3 regions of the Paenibacillus sp. FSL E2-0177 genome follow, and region 1 is predicted to be linked to each of the others. Evidence: riboswitches for the same ligand, from Rfam matches in the RefSeq annotation. Region 1 holds a riboswitch; each other region holds the start of a gene.
What was found. A riboswitch is a leader RNA that binds a small molecule or an ion and turns the genes downstream of it on or off. The one in region 1 is predicted to bind thiamine pyrophosphate.

Region 1 (6,045 bases):
TTTAGCGACCATCACAGGATCAATTACAAGATTAGACCAGCCGTAATACTTAATTTTATCTGCCACAATGCGGATGATGTCGCTGTTAAATAACATCCCGGTCTTTACGGCATCTGGTTGCAGGTCAAGTCCTATAGAATCAAGCTGCTGATTTATAGCTTCCAGAGTCACTGGATAAACCCCTTGGACACCCAGCGTATTCTGCGCTGTCACAGCTGTGAGGACGGACATGCCATAGACAGAAAGCTCTTGAAAGGTTTTTAGATCGGCCTGAATGCCAGCACCACCGCCGCTATCGGAGCCGGCAATGGTTAGAGCTTTGGATATAATCATCGAATTCACTCCTTTGAGGGTCATTAACTGAGCTGTTTGATGCTAGATCTTTCTAAGAAGACTTCTGGCGTGACCCATGTCAGTTGATTTAGAAACTCAACCTGAAAGCTTCCCGGTCCTCGACCAGTTGTTAGTTCAGCGGCGATTTCAGCGGCTACTCCATAGAAGGAGAGGGCTTCCACTGCGGCCTCCAACGAGGCACCACCACTTACCGCGAGAAATGCACCCACAACAGCACTGAGCAAGCAGCCAGTTCCTGTAACCTTCGTGAGAATAGGGTGACCGTTGCTGGCAATATAAGTGTTTTTTCCATTCGTGATCACATCGTCTTTTCCAGTTATGATGACCACACAGCTTAACTTCCTCGCAGCAGCTTCAGCCAAAAGGACTACATCGCCTTCACCTTCGCCAGCATCCACTCCTTTAATGGACCAACTCTCCCCAATCACATTAGCGACTTCAGCCACATTCCCCCGCAGTGCGGTGATTTGCATCTCATTCACTAGTTTTTGAGTGACAGCGGTCCGATAAGAAGTTGCGCCTGCACCTACCGGGTCAAGCACTAGGGGAACCCCGTGTTTATTAGCGGATTTACCAGCGAGCAACATAGATTGAATGGCGTAGTCATTGAGCGTGCCTATATTTAGAACTACAGCAGACGACATAGCGGCGATGTCGATCACTTCTTCGTGGGCATCCGCCATAAAGGGAGAGGCACCCAGCGCCAACAGACCGTTGGCTGAGAAATTGGCTACTACAATATTAGTGATGTTGTGGATCAAGGGGTTGGATTCCCGTACTTTGGCTAAGTAACTCATCATAATTCCTCCTCAAGCTTGTATGAATAACCAACTAAACGTTACAGATTGATAAAAGCTTCTTGTGCTTTAATATCTTCTGGTAGAAGATCGTTGGTGGATAACCACTGCTGAACCTTTTCCCAAGATGTCGGGTCTTGATAACCAAAAGTTTGATCGCCTGCATTCATCAGCGGCAGTAGAATTTCAAGACTTTTTTTCTCAATCTCCTTGTCGAGCGGTGAAGTTGCATCTTCATGTGCAATCAGTAAATCCAGGGCTTGTTCAGGATTCTGCTCCACAAATTCCTGTCCTTTTGTTATGGCATTTAGAAATTTTTTAAAGTAGGCTTCAGAATTTTGCAATCCTTGTTCGCTGGCCACCAGCACAAGCTCATAATAGTCAGGTACTCCGTAATCCGTTGGATTAAGCGAGGTGACCGGATGTCCCTCTTTTTCAAGGATCAGTTGTTCATGGTTGATGAACCCGCCCATTATTGCGTCCACTTGTCCTGTAGAGATCGCAGGGATAAGGTCAAAACCTACATCAATCAGCTTGGCGGATGAAGGATCGCCTCCATCACTCTGGATCATTGTCCGAATCATCGCTTCATAGAGCGGAATGGAGGAATAGCCGATTTGTTTTCCCACGAGCTCTTTGGGACTATGAATACTGCCTGCTTGAGGAACCATCAGATGATTCAGTGGATGCCGCACGATTGCTGCAATCGAACGTACAGGGATTTTCTCGCCGCGTGCCATAAGCACCTGAGGCTGATAGCTGAGCGCTAGATCAATTTGATTCGCTGCTACAAGCTTTAGGGCGTCATTGCTGTCCGCAGGCATTTTGATCTCGACATCCAAACCTTCCTCTTGGAAAAAACCTTGCTGTTGCGCAGCGTATAGAAAGGAATGAACGGCATTGGGATACCAATCAAGCATAATCGTCAGCTTGTGTGACTGTTTATTTTCGGAATTGGAGGAACCGGTTTGGGAGTTGTTATTTAGCTTGTCTGCCTTCCCGCAGCTGCTTAAGAGCAAAAGTGTGCATACTAGAAATACAGAAATAAGTCCTCGTTGTGGTGATTTTAAATGATTCATTGGTTAGATCCTCTTTTCTTTAAAAATAATTGTTCGAGTAAAGCTATCGCCAGAAAAAGCACAACACCAAGCGCAGACAGCAGAAATACAGCCGCGAACATTTCATCGCTCTGCATATTTCCGGCCATTCTGCGGCTGAAGTAACCGAGTCCTTTACTGCCGCCGAGCCATTCCCCGATAGTAGCTCCGATGACGCAGTATACAATGGACAGCTTTAAGCCAGAGAAAAAAGCAGGCAGCGCCAGTGGAATTTGGGTTTTGACAAGCAGCTGCCAGCGGTTTGCACCAAATGTTAATAATAAGTCCTTGTAAGTCTGGCCACTTGTACGAAGTCCATCATATGTACTCACTACAACTGGAAAAAAAGCCGTCAAAAACACCACAGCCACTTTGCTCCACAGCGAATATCCGAACCACATAATAAAAATGGGCGATAGCGCAATTAATGGGACCGTCTGGCTAATGATAAGGAAGGGATAGATGGCCTTTTCTACGGGGCGAAACAGGAACATTCCAATACCCAGCAATACACCAAAAATCACAGAAAGGACAAAACCTATCAGTATCTCCTGCAAGGTCGCTAATAAATGCTGTCCAAATAATAATTGCCTGTGCTCGATCAATGCGATGCCAATAGATGAAGGTGCAGGGAGAATAAAGGCTGGAATCAAGTGAAGGCGAACAGCTGACTCCCAGATTACAAGAATGAGCAGTACCAGAAGAAGGAAGGGACCATAGTTGTCTAGATGTTTTTTAAAAGGTATAGGTTGCATGCAATCTTCGCTCCAACTCTGCCCGTAGTGCTATAAACCGGGGTTCATAGTTCATCTTATAATGTCTTGGTTTTGGTAGATCGACAATGATCTCCTGTAATTCGCTGTGCGCACCGCCAGATAATAAATAAATCCGGTCACTGAGCAATAGTGCTTCTTCCAGATCATGAGTGATGAGCATAATCGTCTGATTCAGTTCACCCCATAACTCCAACAGCCAACGGTGTATCTCACGTTTGGTCATGGCATCGAGAGCGCCAAAGGGCTCATCCAGCAGCATAAGGCCACTTCCGCCTCCAGCCACTAAGGTGCGCAGAAATGCGACTCGCTGTTTCATTCCTCCCGAAAGTTCATGGGGATAAGCCTTCTCTACATCTGTTAAGCCGAAGCGGGCCAACATTTCCCGAATCTGAGTGATTGTTTCCTGTTTACTAAATCTGGGCATGATCTCCCAGGGCAAAAGGCAGTTGTCGAGCACTGTTCTCCAAGGCAGCAATAAATCCTGCTGAGGCATATAAGCGATCTGACCTAAACGACTAGCGGTTGAGGGGAGCGTAGGGAGTTTTATTTTTCCATGAGTAGGTTCGAGTAAACCGGCAACCGTTTTGAAAAATGTGCTTTTCCCGCATCCGCTAGCACCTACTACGGAGACGAATTCCCCTTGCCTGATATCCATGGATAGTTTTGCGAATACAGGGGGTTGTTCAGTTTCCGGAAAAGAGTAGGTTAGGCCTTGAATAGATAAAATGGTCGTGATGATCTAACCTCCTAATATTTTTGTGGAGCGCCTAAACAAATAAAGACCCATCCATTTCCAGAGGAAATGAATGGGTCAAAAAGTTCATTCTGCATAATAACACTTAACATGCTTGATGAAAATTCTGCTCCACTTCCCTCCGCTGGTATGATCCAGATCAGGTTCCAAGGGTCCGGAGCTTAAAGCTCCGTCTCAGTCGGCCGACTCCCCTAGTGAAATAACAGGTCCATATTAATTTGTTTATAAATATACCATATCTTTCTGAGAAGTAAAGAGAGAAAGAAGTGAAGGATTAATCCAAGATTGGGTAAGATATAAGTAGAAATCTAGTTAATATTACAATTCCGATGTACATAATCGGAAAAAAGTATTGACGATCATGTGATGGCAGTGTACTATTCAATTTACCGGAAAAAAACCGGATAGAGAGAGGGGATTTAATAATGAAAAAATGGAGTTTAACTATTATATTGGCGTTAACCGTGGTCCTTGTAGCGGCTTGCGGCAATAATTCGAATACCAATACGGCTGCTGAACCAACAGCTGGAACGAATGGTGGAGCAGCATCTTCAGCGCAAAACAGTTTGGAGGCTGTGAAGGCCAGCGGCAAATTGCGGATAGGTACAGAAGGGACTTATGCACCTTTTACTTATCATGACACTGCGGGGAAATTGACGGGTTTTGACGTGGAAATTGCCGAAGAAGTAGCCAAACGTTTAGGTGTTGAAGCAGAATTTTTTGAAACTCAGTGGGATGGTATTTTTGCTGGGATGGATGCGAAACGGTTTGATGTCATTTTTAATGAAGTTTCCATTAACGAAGATCGCAAAGTGAAATATGATTTCTCTGAACCCTATATTGTATCCAAGGCAGTATTGATCGTGAGCGAAAACAATGAGGATATTAAGACCTTTGCTGATCTAAAGGGTAAAAAAGCCGGACAATCCCTGACCAGTAACTTATCCGACATCGCTCGTGAGAACGGTGCTGAAATCGTAGCTACGGACGGTTTCAATCAAGCGATGGATCTGCTGACTTCGGGACGTATTGATGCAACTGTGAATGATGGCTTGTCTTATCTGGATCTGAAAAAACAAAAACCAGATGCAAAAATTAAAGTGGTTGATGAGATTCCTGAAGGCTCACAAAGTGCTGCGGTATTCCTGAAAGGCAATGATGAGCTGGTGAATGCGGTCAGTGATGCGATTAAAGAGATGAAAAGTGATGGAACGTACTTGAAAATTTCCGAGAAATACTTTGGAGCTGACGTTTCAAAATAATACAAGGCTAGCAAGGCTAATTAAGCCTAGAAGCTAAAAAGGATGTCTGAATAATGGATGACCGCAAAATACAAATTTTCTTAGATACACTGCTACCCCTGCTTAAAGCCGGGGTGGCTTTTACCATTCCGTTGGCGCTACTTTCCTTTGTGCTTGGATTGATTTTGGCGATCCTAACCGCGTTGGCACGTCTTTCACCGTGGGTAATTCCGAAGCTAATCGCCCGTTTTTATGTATGGGTCATTCGGGGAACCCCGTTGTTAGTGCAGCTATTTATTATATTTTATGGTTTGCCGGCTGTTGGTATTGTACTCGACCCTTTCATTGCCGCCACCATTGGATTTACCCTTAGCGTAGGGGCTTATTCATCGGAAATCGTACGCGCTGCTATCCTGTCGATACATAAAGGCCAGTGGGAAGCTGCCTTCTCAGTCGGGATGACTCGTGGGCAGGCTCTGCGCCGCGTAATTCTGCCACAAGCTGCACGCGTTTCTGTACCGCCGTTATCCAATTCTTTTATTAGCTTGGTCAAAGATACATCGCTTGCAGCGATCATCACCTATACGGAGATGTTTAGAACTGCTCAGCAGGTAGCCTCTACCACTTATGAGCCTCTGTTGGTATACTCCGAAGCAGGATTGTTTTATTTAGTGTTCTGTTCTGTGCTGTCGGTGCTGCAAAATTACTTGGAGAAACGACTCGATCGTTACTCTGCGACCTAAAGGAGAGATACTTGTGATTGAAATCATTAATTTGCATAAATCCTTCGGCGCACTCCAAGTGTTAAAGGGTATTGATCTGAAAATGGAGCATGGAAAGGTACTTGTCATTATTGGGCCATCCGGCTCCGGAAAGACCACACTGCTGCGCTGTTTTAATCTGTTGGAAATCCCGGATCAAGGCAGCCTGTCACTCGGGGATATCACCATCAATTTTACAGATCATAAGAAAATTCCTCAGAATTCCGTATTGGCCCTTCGGCAGAAAACAGGGATGGTCTTTCAA
Region 2 (6,045 bases), 3.2 Mb from region 1:
GTCGGGCCCGGGTGGCTGGGTGAACCGGATGGATATGCCTTCTCCAAAGCCCGGGCAGATGCGGTTATGGACTTATCAGTCGATCGCTCATGGAGCAGATATGGTGTTATATTTCCGCTGGCGGACAGCTACGATGGGCAATGAAATTTATTGGCATGGAATCAATGACTATCATAATCAGCCTAACCGGAGAGTGCGGGAAGCAGGGCAGATCGGTCAGGAGCTGGCAGCAGCAGGTCATGCGTTTGTCGGTACTCGTAATCAGGCTAACATTGCTATTGTTCGTGATTATGACAATGAGTGGGATGGAGAATACGATGTTTGGCATGGCCCGTTTATGTGGAAGAGCAATAAGGAGTGGTACAAGGCGCTTCAGCGGAAGCATATCCCGAATGACGTACTCTATTTACGCAAAAAAACAACGCTGGAGGAGCTTGCAAGGTACGACGTGCTTATCTATCCTCACCCAGCGATTATGACAGATGAGACAGCAGCACTGCTGGATGAATATGTTCAGCAAGGCGGCAAACTGATCTTCGGCTGTAGAACCGGCTATAAGGATGGGCGCGGTCAATGTTATATGCGTCCTTTCCCAGGTGCTGCTAAGGATCTATGCGGGATCACAGTTGAAGAATTCACAATGGTTAAGGGCAGTCGTCAGCCAACAACAATTAGCTGGTCGGGCGTGACCGAAGTCGTTACAGGAGCAGATGACTTTAATGATATTCTCAAAATAGAGGAAGCTTCGGTTGAAGTGATGGCGGTTTACGCCTCTGATTATTATGCGGGAAAACCGGCGGTAACTAGAAATCGTCGCGGCAAGGGTGAGGTTTGGTATTACGGAGCCGTATTTAATGAACAGGCAGCGGCTGAGATCATAAATTTAATTGATCTACAATCGCCAGCAGATTGGCTGGAGCTCCCAGAAGAGGTAGAGCTGCAAGTCCGTACCGGAGCTTCTTCCAGTTATGCTTTTTTGCTTAATTATAATGAGACTCCTGTCACGATCCATCTTCATGAGACCAAAACAGATTTACTGAGCGGCACAACATTGTCGGGCGAGGTGCTTCTGGAAGGATTTGGGGTATTGGTGTTAAACTAACGTATACATTGATCTCACATTTGAGTAGATTTGGATAATTCTCTCTTTTCGGTTATACTTTGAAGTAGCAATTATATAGTCACGGGAGCTTGGTGGGACCAGGCTGAGAGGATAGTTATAACTATCGACCGTCAAACCTGATCTGGATAATGCCAGCGGAGGAAATGGAGCTCTATTTCTATTTGTCTACTCTAAGGCCGCATCTTAATACAGATGTGGCCTTTTCTATGTGTGGGGAGTAGACCGTCTCCGCTTGATCAAATCACCTTATAGGAGGAATTGAGATGACAAGCGAATTGAACAACGATCCAATCAATCTATCAGCTTTTCCAGCAAGTCAAAAAGTGTATGTAAAGGGTTCACGGTCTGATATTCAGGTGCCTATGCGGGAGATCTCACTTAGTCCAACTGCGGGCATAGACGGCGAAGAGGAGAATGCTCCAATTCATGTCTATGACACAAGCGGGGCTTATACGGATGCTAATATTCATACTGATATTCGTCAGGGGTTAGAGCCCAATCGTCTAAGCTGGATTGAGGAACGAGGGGATGCGGAAGCGTACGAAGGAAGAACCGTGAAGCCTGAAGATAACGGGAATGCAACGGGAAAAGCTGTGGCGGAAGTGTTTCCAGCGCTCCATAGAAAACCTTTGCGAGCGAAAAAGGGGCGTAATGTCTCTCAAATGCATTATGCACGCAAAGGGATTATTACTTCTGAAATGGAATACGTTGCGATTCGTGAGAATGTGACACCGGAATTTGTAAGAGATGAAGTAGCCCGCGGCCGCGCCATCATTCCAGCGAATATCAATCATCCAGAGAGTGAACCAATGATTATTGGACGCAATTTTTTAGTGAAGATCAATGCCAATATAGGAAATTCCGCAGTATCCTCATCCATAGAAGAAGAGGTAGAGAAGATGAGATGGGCCACCCGCTGGGGTGCAGATAATATAATGGATCTCTCCACAGGTAAAAACATCCATACGACACGCGAGTGGATCATCCGTAATTCTCCTGTTCCTATTGGAACGGTGCCTATCTATCAAGCGTTGGAAAAAGTGAATGGGAAAGCGGAAGATTTAACATGGGAAGTGTACCGTGATACGCTCATTGAGCAAGCGGAGCAAGGGGTTGATTATTTTACCATTCATGCGGGGGTTCTGCTTCGTTATATCCCGTTGACGGTACAACGTATGACAGGCATTGTTTCAAGAGGTGGCTCCATCATGGCGGCATGGTGTCTTGCGCATCATCAAGAGAACTTTTTATATACACATTTTGAAGAGATATGTGAAATCATGAAGCTGTACGATGTTTCTTTTTCCCTAGGCGATGGATTACGTCCGGGTTCGATTGCTGATGCGAATGATGAAGCACAATTTGCCGAGTTAGAGACGTTAGGTGAATTAACAGCTATAGCTTGGAGTCATGATGTACAGGTGATGGTAGAGGGTCCAGGACATGTGCCGATGCACTTGATTAAAGAGAATATGGATAAGCAACTTGAAACTTGTAACGAAGCCCCTTTTTATACATTAGGTCCACTGACTACAGATATTGCGCCTGGTTATGATCATATTACCTCTGCTATAGGTGCAGCGATGATTGGTTGGTTCGGTACAGCTATGTTATGTTACGTAACTCCGAAGGAACATCTTGGCCTGCCTAATAAGGAAGATGTACGTATAGGGGTCATTACTTATAAAATAGCGGCTCATGCCGCAGATTTGGCGAAAGGGCATAAAGGAGCACAAGACCGGGATAATGCTCTTTCGAAAGCCCGTTTTGAATTTCGTTGGCGTGATCAATTTCATTTATCGTTAGATCCTGAGCGAGCGCTCGAATATCATGATGAGACATTGCCTGCGGAAGGCGCTAAAACAGCTCATTTCTGTTCCATGTGCGGGCCGAAATTTTGCAGTATGAAGATCTCTCATAATATCCGGAATACGACGAGAATTGAATCAGGAATGCAAGAGAAGGCGCAAGAGTTTCTCCAAGGCGGGAGCCTCATTTATAGATAACTTTTTCTGCTAAAAAGAAATATCTAAAAGAAGTCGTCATTGGCGGCTTCTTCTTTTATACTTTGAATAGATAGGAGTTGATGAATTGGAAGCGATTCGTTCAGAGGAAGCCATTTTAGAGGATTTAAGTAATAGTTTCTATCATTTTTTTGGATTGAAAGTCCTTCATGCTACCCCAATAAAACGTGGCTGGTTAAATCTTAAATGGAAAATTATAACGGATTCAGGACCATTTCTACTTAAACAATACAACAAAAAAAGATATAAATTGTATAACCCAGAAGAGCTGAACTTTGCTTTTTCTCAACAGAAAAGACTGTATCTACAGGGGCTCCCATGTCCCGAATTGTTGGCTTATAACCATAAAGTTTTATTGGAATCAGATATGGGAGAGACGTTTATGGTTATGGAATATTGTGAAGGGCGTGTCATAGAGCCGGGCAAAATTAACATCCTTCAAATGTTTGATTTGGGTCGTGCCACAGGTAAAATGCATCGTTTATTAAATGATGGGACCCTTAGTTTGAAAAGAACCCCACAATTTATTCCCCAAAGCCCTGAGGAACGTTTAGAACATTGGAATGTACTCCTACAACAATCAAAGGAAATGGGCAAAACTTCACTCATCACTGACCTAGAGATACAACTGAGAGCGACTGAAGAAATAGATCCGGAAATATTCGAAGGACTTGTAGCTGGATGGGCACATCGTGATTTATGGGTTGATAATCTTTTATTTCAAGATAGCCAATTGTCTGCAATTCTAGATTTTGATCGGTTCAAATATGATTATCCGCAGCTTGATGTAGCGCGAGCAGTGATGTCATCTGCTTTAGATGAAGATTTAGATGGAGCACTAGCTTCAGCATTTATTGACGGATATCGTGAGGAACGAACGGTGGAGCAGGGGTATTTAACAAAATCATTGCAGTTGTTGTGGTATATGGAAAGCCCGTGGTGGATTAATGCCGCGATGGACAAACATAGTGTACCTCCAAAACGTTTTGCAAAAGAAATGAATTGGCTGGCTAAGAACCTGAACAATTTACCTGCTATCTTAGGGTACTTATAGTGAAAACGATTGAATTATAGCCTAAAAGATGCATTGACCAGCAAAAGTTTGGCGCCTATAATCTTAACAAGGAAAATTCATCAGATATTGAACCGTTTGTAAACGCATACAATGAGTTTTTTCCTTATTAATCATTGAAGGAGGAGATTAAAACTATTAAGTATTTCTTTTTTTCTCATTTTTGCAAACGTTTGCACATCACGATGGGCTTAAAATCGTAAGCTGCACTTAAAATTATGAGGAGGTTATTTACTTGGTATCCAAACAATCCAGGCGTTATATTTCGTGGTTAATTATTTTTTCACTCATTTTTAGTTTATTTGGTTTATCGGGTGGAGCATCGGCCAGCAATACGGATCATACAGTCACCTATACCAATCCTACAGCGGCAGCTGTGACCTTACATTGGACTACGAATAACTGGGCTAATACTACGGACACGGTGATGACCAAAAATGGAACCACGTTCATCGCCAACCTCAACGTTCAGGAAGGTGCCACCCTAGTTTATTGTTATCACATCACGGCTCCAACGGATAGTTGGGACAATAACGGCGGGAAGAACTGGACGGTTGTTATTCCGGTCGCCGGAAAATACGAAGCAGAGAGTGCATCCCTATCTGGTGGTGCAAAAGTAAATACGAATCACACTGGATATTCGGGCACTGGTTTTGTTGATGGATATACAACTACAGGAGCAGCCACCACTTTTAACGTCCAGGCTTCCGCAGCAGGGTCCTATAATGCCACGCTTCACTATGCTAATGCATCCGGCAGTGCTAAAAAAGTGTCCATTTATGTCAATGGAATAAAGGTTACACAGACAACATTAGCCAACCTGACCAACTGGGATACATGGGCAGACCAAACAGAAACACTCTCTTTACAGGCAGGAAATAACACGCTTGCTTATAAATATGACTCGGATGATAGCGGGAATATTAATATCGACTATGTGACCCTTTCGGCCGGAGCTACACCAACACCAACGATAACTCCTACCCCAACAGTGACACCAACACCTACGGTAACTCCTACCCCAACAGTGACGCCAACACCTACGGTAACTCCTACACCTACGGTAACTCCTACACCAACAGTGACGCCAACACCTACGGTAACTCCTACACCAACAGTGACGCCAACACCTACCATAACACCCACACCAACGCCAACAGTGACGCCAACACCTACACCTACTTCAGCGGGGCTAACCGTTCACTTTAAGAAACCAGCAAGCTGGAATGCAGCGATCCGCATCCATTACTGGAATCTGAATCCGGCAACCGTTCCGACTAGTGGAGCATGGCCGGGAATACTGATGAAATCGGACGGGAACGATTGGTATAGCTATACTGTTCCAAATGCTACAGGGGCAAGCCTGATCTTTAATGACGGCAATGGCAAACAGACGGCTGACTTATCTCGCAGCGTAAAAGAGGGCTGGTATAACTCAGATAACGTATGGTATGATGCCAATCCAGACGTTCCTAAGGTTCCGGTGATATCCGTCTCGCCTGTGCCCAAAACCTATGATTCTGCCCAAACGGTGACCCTATCCAGTACAAATAGCGGCGATAAAATTTATTATACGACCGACGGATCAACACCTACGACAACCTCAACGTTGTATACGACTCCAATCCAAGTACCTTCTTCTTTGACTATCAAAGCATTCGGCGTTAACTCTATAGGGCAAGCGGGTAATGTAGGCTCTTTTGCTTATGTGATTGATCTGAATGCCGATTTGCAAGCTCCGATTATCACTGCGAATCTGCCTGTTGGGAATTCGAGCTCAGCGGTTTCCGTATCTTTTAATATAAAAGACAACAAGGCGGCAACAA
Region 3 (6,045 bases), 2.5 Mb from region 1:
CGCAGTCCACTGATCAGGAACTTCAGGGTAAATCTTATCCTTATCCCCTTCTTCAGGCGTGAGAATCAACTGGGTTTTTCCCTGCCCGTCTACCCAAAACATAGTAGCCTCGGTGTATTTTCGACTCAATTCAATCAGCCGCTGATTTATGGCTTCCGAAGAAGCATTTTCTAAGTGAAGTGCCTCTTTATGCCACATAGTCTCCAGCGGTGCAATATTCGAATACAGGGATGTATCTACAGGCGGGGCACCTTTGGTCACTTCGTTAAGAATATTGTAGCCAACAAAAGACAACGGAAGGACCACAGGGATAAATAGCAGTGCAGATACGATAATTAGCAAATACCCTGATAACAAGGAGGAATTACGTTTCTTGCGAATGCGCTCTAATCCTCTCATGCTCTTACCCGGTAGCCGATCCCACGGACAGTTTCGATAATTTCCGGATTACCCGGATCAAGCTCCAGCTTTTCGCGCAAATAACGAATATGTACCATCAGAGTTTTATCCCCTTCGATATAAGCCTCACCCCACACGGCCTCGTAGATCTGCTCCTTCGTCATAATTTGGTTAAGATGACGCAGCAAATAGGAAAAAATCTGAAATTGCTTACCTGTAAGCATGATTTCTTCCTGAGTCTGAGCATTCATCACGCGGTTATCCCCTTCATATACGACTAGATGTTTAAGTGTGAGTGAATCCTGAACAGATGCCCCATTCCTTCGGAGCAGCACCTCGATTCGAGCGGCCAATTCATCCGGATGAAAAGGCTTGGTCAAATAATCATCTGCGAACTCCAAACCTTGCAGCTTATCATCAATCGAGGTCCGGGCGGAGAGCATCAAAATGGGCAGCTTAGGGTAAGAACGTTTCAAACGTTGCCCGATCGTAAACCCGTCCAGACCTGGTAGCATAACATCGAGAATAGCCAGTTGGCAGGCGCCGGCTTCTTCCATCGCTCCTTCGCCGCTCCGTAACCAGCGGACACTATATCCTCTTTCGCTTAAATCAGCAGACACTACACTGCCAATTTCACGATCATCTTCAATATATAACAGAGTAACGCTCATGTAGCTTTAGCTCCTCCCCGATATGAATACCTAAAAAGTTGAAGTCATTATAACACATCAAACAGCCCTCCTACCCCATATGGGATAGGAGGGCTGTTTGATCAATTCAACGCTATAGCTTACGGCTGCCATACTCCATGCTCTTTATTGCTGCCTACATACTCAATACGTGTTGGAGTAAGCTCCAGAATTACATAATTAGGATCATCAGGTCCTGTAAACCATGGCTCCAGCTCTTTATTCCATACTTTGGAGCGCAAGCCTTCATCCTTAGAGACGGTAGCAGTTGCTTCAATCTCCAGCACATCTTTGCTTCCGCCTGCCTCATAGCCAAGCAGTACAAAAGCATTCGGATTATCGGATAACTCCTCCACTTTATGAGTTTTGCGATTTGTAGCCAAATAAATCTTCAAACCCTCATGGAAAATGGCCATATAACGTACTTTCGGCTTATTTCCTTCTTCGATCGTACCAAAGGAACCGAACTTGTTGTCATCCAATGCTTTAATAATGAGTTGCTCCAGTTGTTTGTTATCCATTACGTAAATCTCTCCCTTCAAGCATGTAAACAAAAGTTTATATATCCAAGCTCACCGTTTGGATTTATCATAACAATGGTGCTTATTATAATGTACCCTTCAGGTTCACATTGAATCCGACCTTACCTCATAAACTACTTCAAGATAAGGAGCTTACTTCGTGAAAAAACTGATTTGGATCGGCTGTCTTTCCTACTTCGTTATCGGTCTGGCACATGTTGTGCTGGGATCTATTCTGCCCGTTCTACTGCAACATTATGATCAAAATTATAGTGCTGGCGGTGAATTAATCTTTAGTCAATTCGCTGGTTTTTTAGCAGGTGTGTTGGTCTCTCCCCTGCTTAATCGCCGCTTCGGAAAACGTGGAGGCATCCTCATTGCCACCAGTCTTCTACTAGTTGCAGAAATTGCCTACGCCTTTCTACCGCCTTGGGGCTGGATGTATGTTATCGCTGTTGCCGCAGGTTTTGGTTTCGGGATGATCGAAGCGGTTATCGGCACCATTATTATTGGTGCTGTAACCGAAGGAACTGCTATTGCAATGAGCCGGCTTGAAGTGCTATTCGGGATAGGCGCACTCGTGATGCCGCTTATCGCCAGTCCGCTCATTGCTGCCGGAGCGTGGAGATTGGCCTTTCTAATCGTCGCTGCCTTCTCCTTAATTTCTCTTATCCTCTGGACAAGAGGGCATTTCGGTAATCTACAACGAATGCTGGATGAACGCGCCTCTGTCCAAGGAGCAGACAATTCGCAATCCTCAAGCTCACGTTCTAACAAAAAATTTCCGTATAAAGGTAAGCAATGGATTCTGTTAGGGATCTTCATCGTTTTCTTTTTTCTTTATGTAGGCACAGAGATGAGTTTAGTCAACTTTATGCCGGCTATCTTTATTGCCAAGCTAGGGATGACGGAGTCTGCCGCAGCACTGACAGTCACTTTCTTTTGGCTGGCGATGTCTACAGGAAGATTGTTTGCGGGTGTAATTGCCGAAAAAATATCTTATCGCGTGTACATTCTCAGCAGCTGTTTACTAACCTTGTTACTGCTGGCACTCTTTCCGTTCACTGACAATCGAATGGCTGCTTTCATTGTAATTCTGCTGCTGGGGCTGTTTATGTCCGGTATTTTCTCCATTGCTTTAGTCTACTCCAGCAAAATGCTGCCTGGCACCGAAGAGTCAACACCCAGCATTATGATTGCTTCCGGAGGTGTTGGCGGTGCTTTGCTACCTCTGTTTATGGGCTGGTCTATGGACCATTTAGAAGTGGCACAAACAGCCGGATTACTGGCCGCTTTTGCCGCCTTCTTGTTTCTGCTAAGCATTGCCGCATGGAGGTTCCAGTCCATGCAAGCGTTGAAAGGAAAGAGTTCCCGTATTTAGAACAGTATCAACGTTATCCTTTTAGGGTAATGTGATCTATAAGCATATTCTGAGCACAAGGATGGACGATGAATGAATGAGTCTTCAACTGAGCCTTTGTTACATACTGCGCTCATGCAGTTTATATTTCCCTTTTCTATAAAAAAGGGCGATTCTAAGCAGCTTATCCAGCAATTACAGGACGACGGCTTCACACGTTTTTTTCTGGATAATAAAGAGCTTGAAGCTGCCTATTACGGAGATGGCTACTGTGTTTCCCATGAACGTATGGAGCGCACCTATTTACCGTTTGCTGCACATGTCCTTTTTCCACGCAGGAAGGATGCCGACTCGTTTCGCCGTTTTTCCAGAGTAAATAATCTCGACTGCATTCTGGAGATTCCGCAGCAATCTATATTTTTCAAAATTCTCTCGACGGATATATTCATATGTCCTTTTCAGCTTGGATTCGTGACGATACGTGTCCAGCTGGAGGGGGATTCAATTCCCTTTAGTATTGCCCTAGAATTCGCGGATCGTTTCCGTGCGCTAGAGAATACCTTCATACAGGATGATTACACTTATATTCATTGCGGGGAACAGACCTATGAGATGGTAGAGGATTTTGTCTTCCGAAATTTGGTGGATGGACTGGAGCCATATCTGGATCAATCGGATATCAATGGGGCTTATTTCGAGACCCTTCCTTTTTTCGTAGATGAAAGAATGCAGGTGCAAGCTTTTTATGGCTTTCAGAATGAAGAAAGCTCTGATGAGATTAGTGTAAATCTGCGCTATCGTGCCTCACAGCTTGATGGAATTAATCTGAACGGAAAGCCCTATGCCAGTGCCAGCGATCCAGCGTATATTGCGAACTATTGTCATGAACACTCCTATAATCGCTGGGGTCCAGACACGTATTATATGATGAATGAGCAGACCTTTTGCTGCATGACCCGCGCTGAACAAGAGATTGCTGTTAGTCTAGCCAACCAGATGTACGGGCAATATTATTACGGATTTTTACTCAATATTTTCCACAAAATCGTTCTGCTAAAGCTCGCCAATATGCACTCCCGACTTCGGATTAATCATGATTATGAGGAAATAGACAATCTAATCTACTCCATCAATAAGTTCTCGGCAAAGTTCTACTTCTTGGAGTTGATTTCCCAGTCGCAGGGCAGGGAGATATTTCTTCAGCTGCGTAAAGTATACGGAAACGATGCTTTGTTCGAGGAAGTGAAAGAAACCTTAAATGACCTGTTTCAGTATCAGGATAAGTTTCAGTCCAAGCGACGGGATAATCTGCTGATGATTCTCACTGTATTTACGGTAGTAAGCGGGATTTACGGCATGAATCAGGTCATTGACGATCTGGATGGAAAGATTCAATGGAGTAAAATGATTGGTTATTCTCCCTTTGAATTTCTTGCCCTGTTCGTGATCATGAGCGGGATTCTGATCAGCGTTGTCCTCACGCTAGGGGCGCTGGTTAGTGAGCTTAAACGGCGTCACCGCAAGAAATATAAAGATCTAGACTAGCAAAAAAGAAACTACTGGATTGGAAAAATTCAGGAGTGCACTACTAGACATTCCGAGTACAGCCGTCTATAATACACCGTATGCGAGAAATATAAGATATAAAGTATGGGTACAAAACTTATGCTTACTTATATTGCACATAGAAATACCCGTTAACTTCATAGAACCAGGGGTGCTGGAATTGGCCGGCTGAGATTGTATCCCACAAGATACTGACCCTTATACCTGATCTGGATAATGCCAGCGTAGGAATCGCCAATTGGTTCTGGTCCCTGTGACCTTAACTAACCTTGCGCCAAGCCAGCGTCCCGATCACTCGGGGCGCTTTTTTTGTAAGATCACTAAAAGATGTAGAAAAACGTACATACTACAACTTACGGTTCATGTTGTGAAGACGGGATTCTTGTAACCTTAAAGGAGAGAAGAAGACATGCACCTTAAAAAAGCACTTACGTTGTGCCTCACCTGTGTACTCATTCTTGCCATTGCCGGATGCGGCAGCAACAATGGGAATACAGCCGGAAACAAAGCAAATGCTACTGATCCAACTGCTTCGGCTGGGACGGATGCTCCAAAAGAGCTCACCAAAGTTAAAGTCGCACTCGACTGGACACCGAACACAAATCATACCGGTCTATACGTAGCTAAGGATCTTGGTTACTACGCTGAAGAAGGTCTGGACGTCGAGATCGTTCAGCCAGGCGCAGCGGGTTCTGATACTATGGTTACTTCTGGCGAAGCCGCATTTGGCATCAGCGCCCAAGAAGGATTAACGCTAGCCCGTCTACAAGGCGTGCCCCTTGTCTCGATAGCAGCTATTATTCAGCATAATACGTCGGGATTCGCTGCTCCAGTAGATCGCAATATTAAATCACCAAAGGATTTTGAAGGTAAAACCTACGGAGGCTGGGGCTCACCGGCCGAAGAAGCAGCCATGAAAGCTATCATGGATCCTGAAGGTGGCGATGTGAAAAAGGTGAAGCTGATCAGTATCGGTGAAGCTGATTATTTTACCGCCGTCAAACGTGACATTGATTTCGCCTGGATTTTCTACGCTTGGACTGGTGTTGAGGCTGAGTTGCGTGGCGAGCCATTGGATATGCTGTACTTAAAGGATTATGCGCCGCAGCTCGATTATTACACGCCTGTGCTGACGACGAGTGAGAAGCAAATTGCAGATCATCCTGATCTGGTGAAGGCCTTCATGAAAGCCACATCAAAAGGTTATCAATATGCCATAGATCATCCGGAAGAGGCTGCCGGTATGTTATCGAAGGCCGTTCCTGACCTGGACGCCGACCTTGTCCTAGCTAGCCAAAAATGGCTTAGCCCAAAATACAAGGACGATGCTGCCCGCTGGGGCGAGCAAAAAACCGAGGTCTGGCAAAATTACGGCGACTGGATGTATGATCTGAAGTTGCTGGATAAACCGCTGGATGCTGCTAGTGCATTCAGTAATGATTTTTTACCGGCGGAGTAAACAACAATTGTAATGAATTACTTCGTTATCAAAGTTGGCTTTTTGAACTTA

Region 2: it holds a riboswitch for thiamine pyrophosphate, as region 1 does, so the genes downstream of both, thiC (phosphomethylpyrimidine synthase ThiC) here and MHI25_RS13255 (ABC transporter ATP-binding protein) in region 1, are expected to answer to the same signal.
Region 3: it holds a riboswitch for thiamine pyrophosphate, as region 1 does, so the genes downstream of both, MHI25_RS02145 (ABC transporter substrate-binding protein) here and MHI25_RS13255 (ABC transporter ATP-binding protein) in region 1, are expected to answer to the same signal.

What each region holds. Positions count from the first base shown of each region.
Region 1 is NZ_CP150307.1:2,974,767-2,980,811, forward strand. It holds gene thiD (bifunctional hydroxymethylpyrimidine kinase/phosphomethylpyrimidine kinase) at 1-333, opposite strand, end outside; gene thiM (hydroxyethylthiazole kinase) at 357-1,151, opposite strand; gene MHI25_RS13245 (ABC transporter substrate-binding protein) at 1,193-2,230, opposite strand; gene MHI25_RS13250 (ABC transporter permease) at 2,227-3,003, opposite strand; gene MHI25_RS13255 (ABC transporter ATP-binding protein) at 2,984-3,679, opposite strand; TPP riboswitch at 3,878-3,981, opposite strand; gene MHI25_RS13260 (amino acid ABC transporter substrate-binding protein) at 4,204-5,040, shown strand; gene MHI25_RS13265 (amino acid ABC transporter permease) at 5,094-5,762, shown strand; gene MHI25_RS13270 (amino acid ABC transporter ATP-binding protein) at 5,776-6,045, shown strand, end outside.
Region 2 is NZ_CP150307.1:6,193,045-6,199,089, reverse strand. It holds gene MHI25_RS27515 (beta-galactosidase) at 1-1,102, shown strand, start outside; TPP riboswitch at 1,174-1,282, shown strand; gene thiC (phosphomethylpyrimidine synthase ThiC) at 1,387-3,129, shown strand; gene MHI25_RS27505 (phosphotransferase) at 3,215-4,201, shown strand; gene MHI25_RS27500 (alpha-amylase family glycosyl hydrolase) at 4,455-6,045, shown strand, end outside.
Region 3 is NZ_CP150307.1:487,144-493,188, reverse strand. It holds gene MHI25_RS02170 (HAMP domain-containing sensor histidine kinase) at 1-399, opposite strand, end outside; gene MHI25_RS02165 (response regulator transcription factor) at 396-1,070, opposite strand; gene MHI25_RS02160 (pyridoxamine 5'-phosphate oxidase family protein) at 1,190-1,609, opposite strand; gene MHI25_RS02155 (MFS transporter) at 1,770-2,990, shown strand; gene MHI25_RS02150 (hypothetical protein) at 3,063-4,514, shown strand; TPP riboswitch at 4,673-4,783, shown strand; gene MHI25_RS02145 (ABC transporter substrate-binding protein) at 4,945-5,994, shown strand.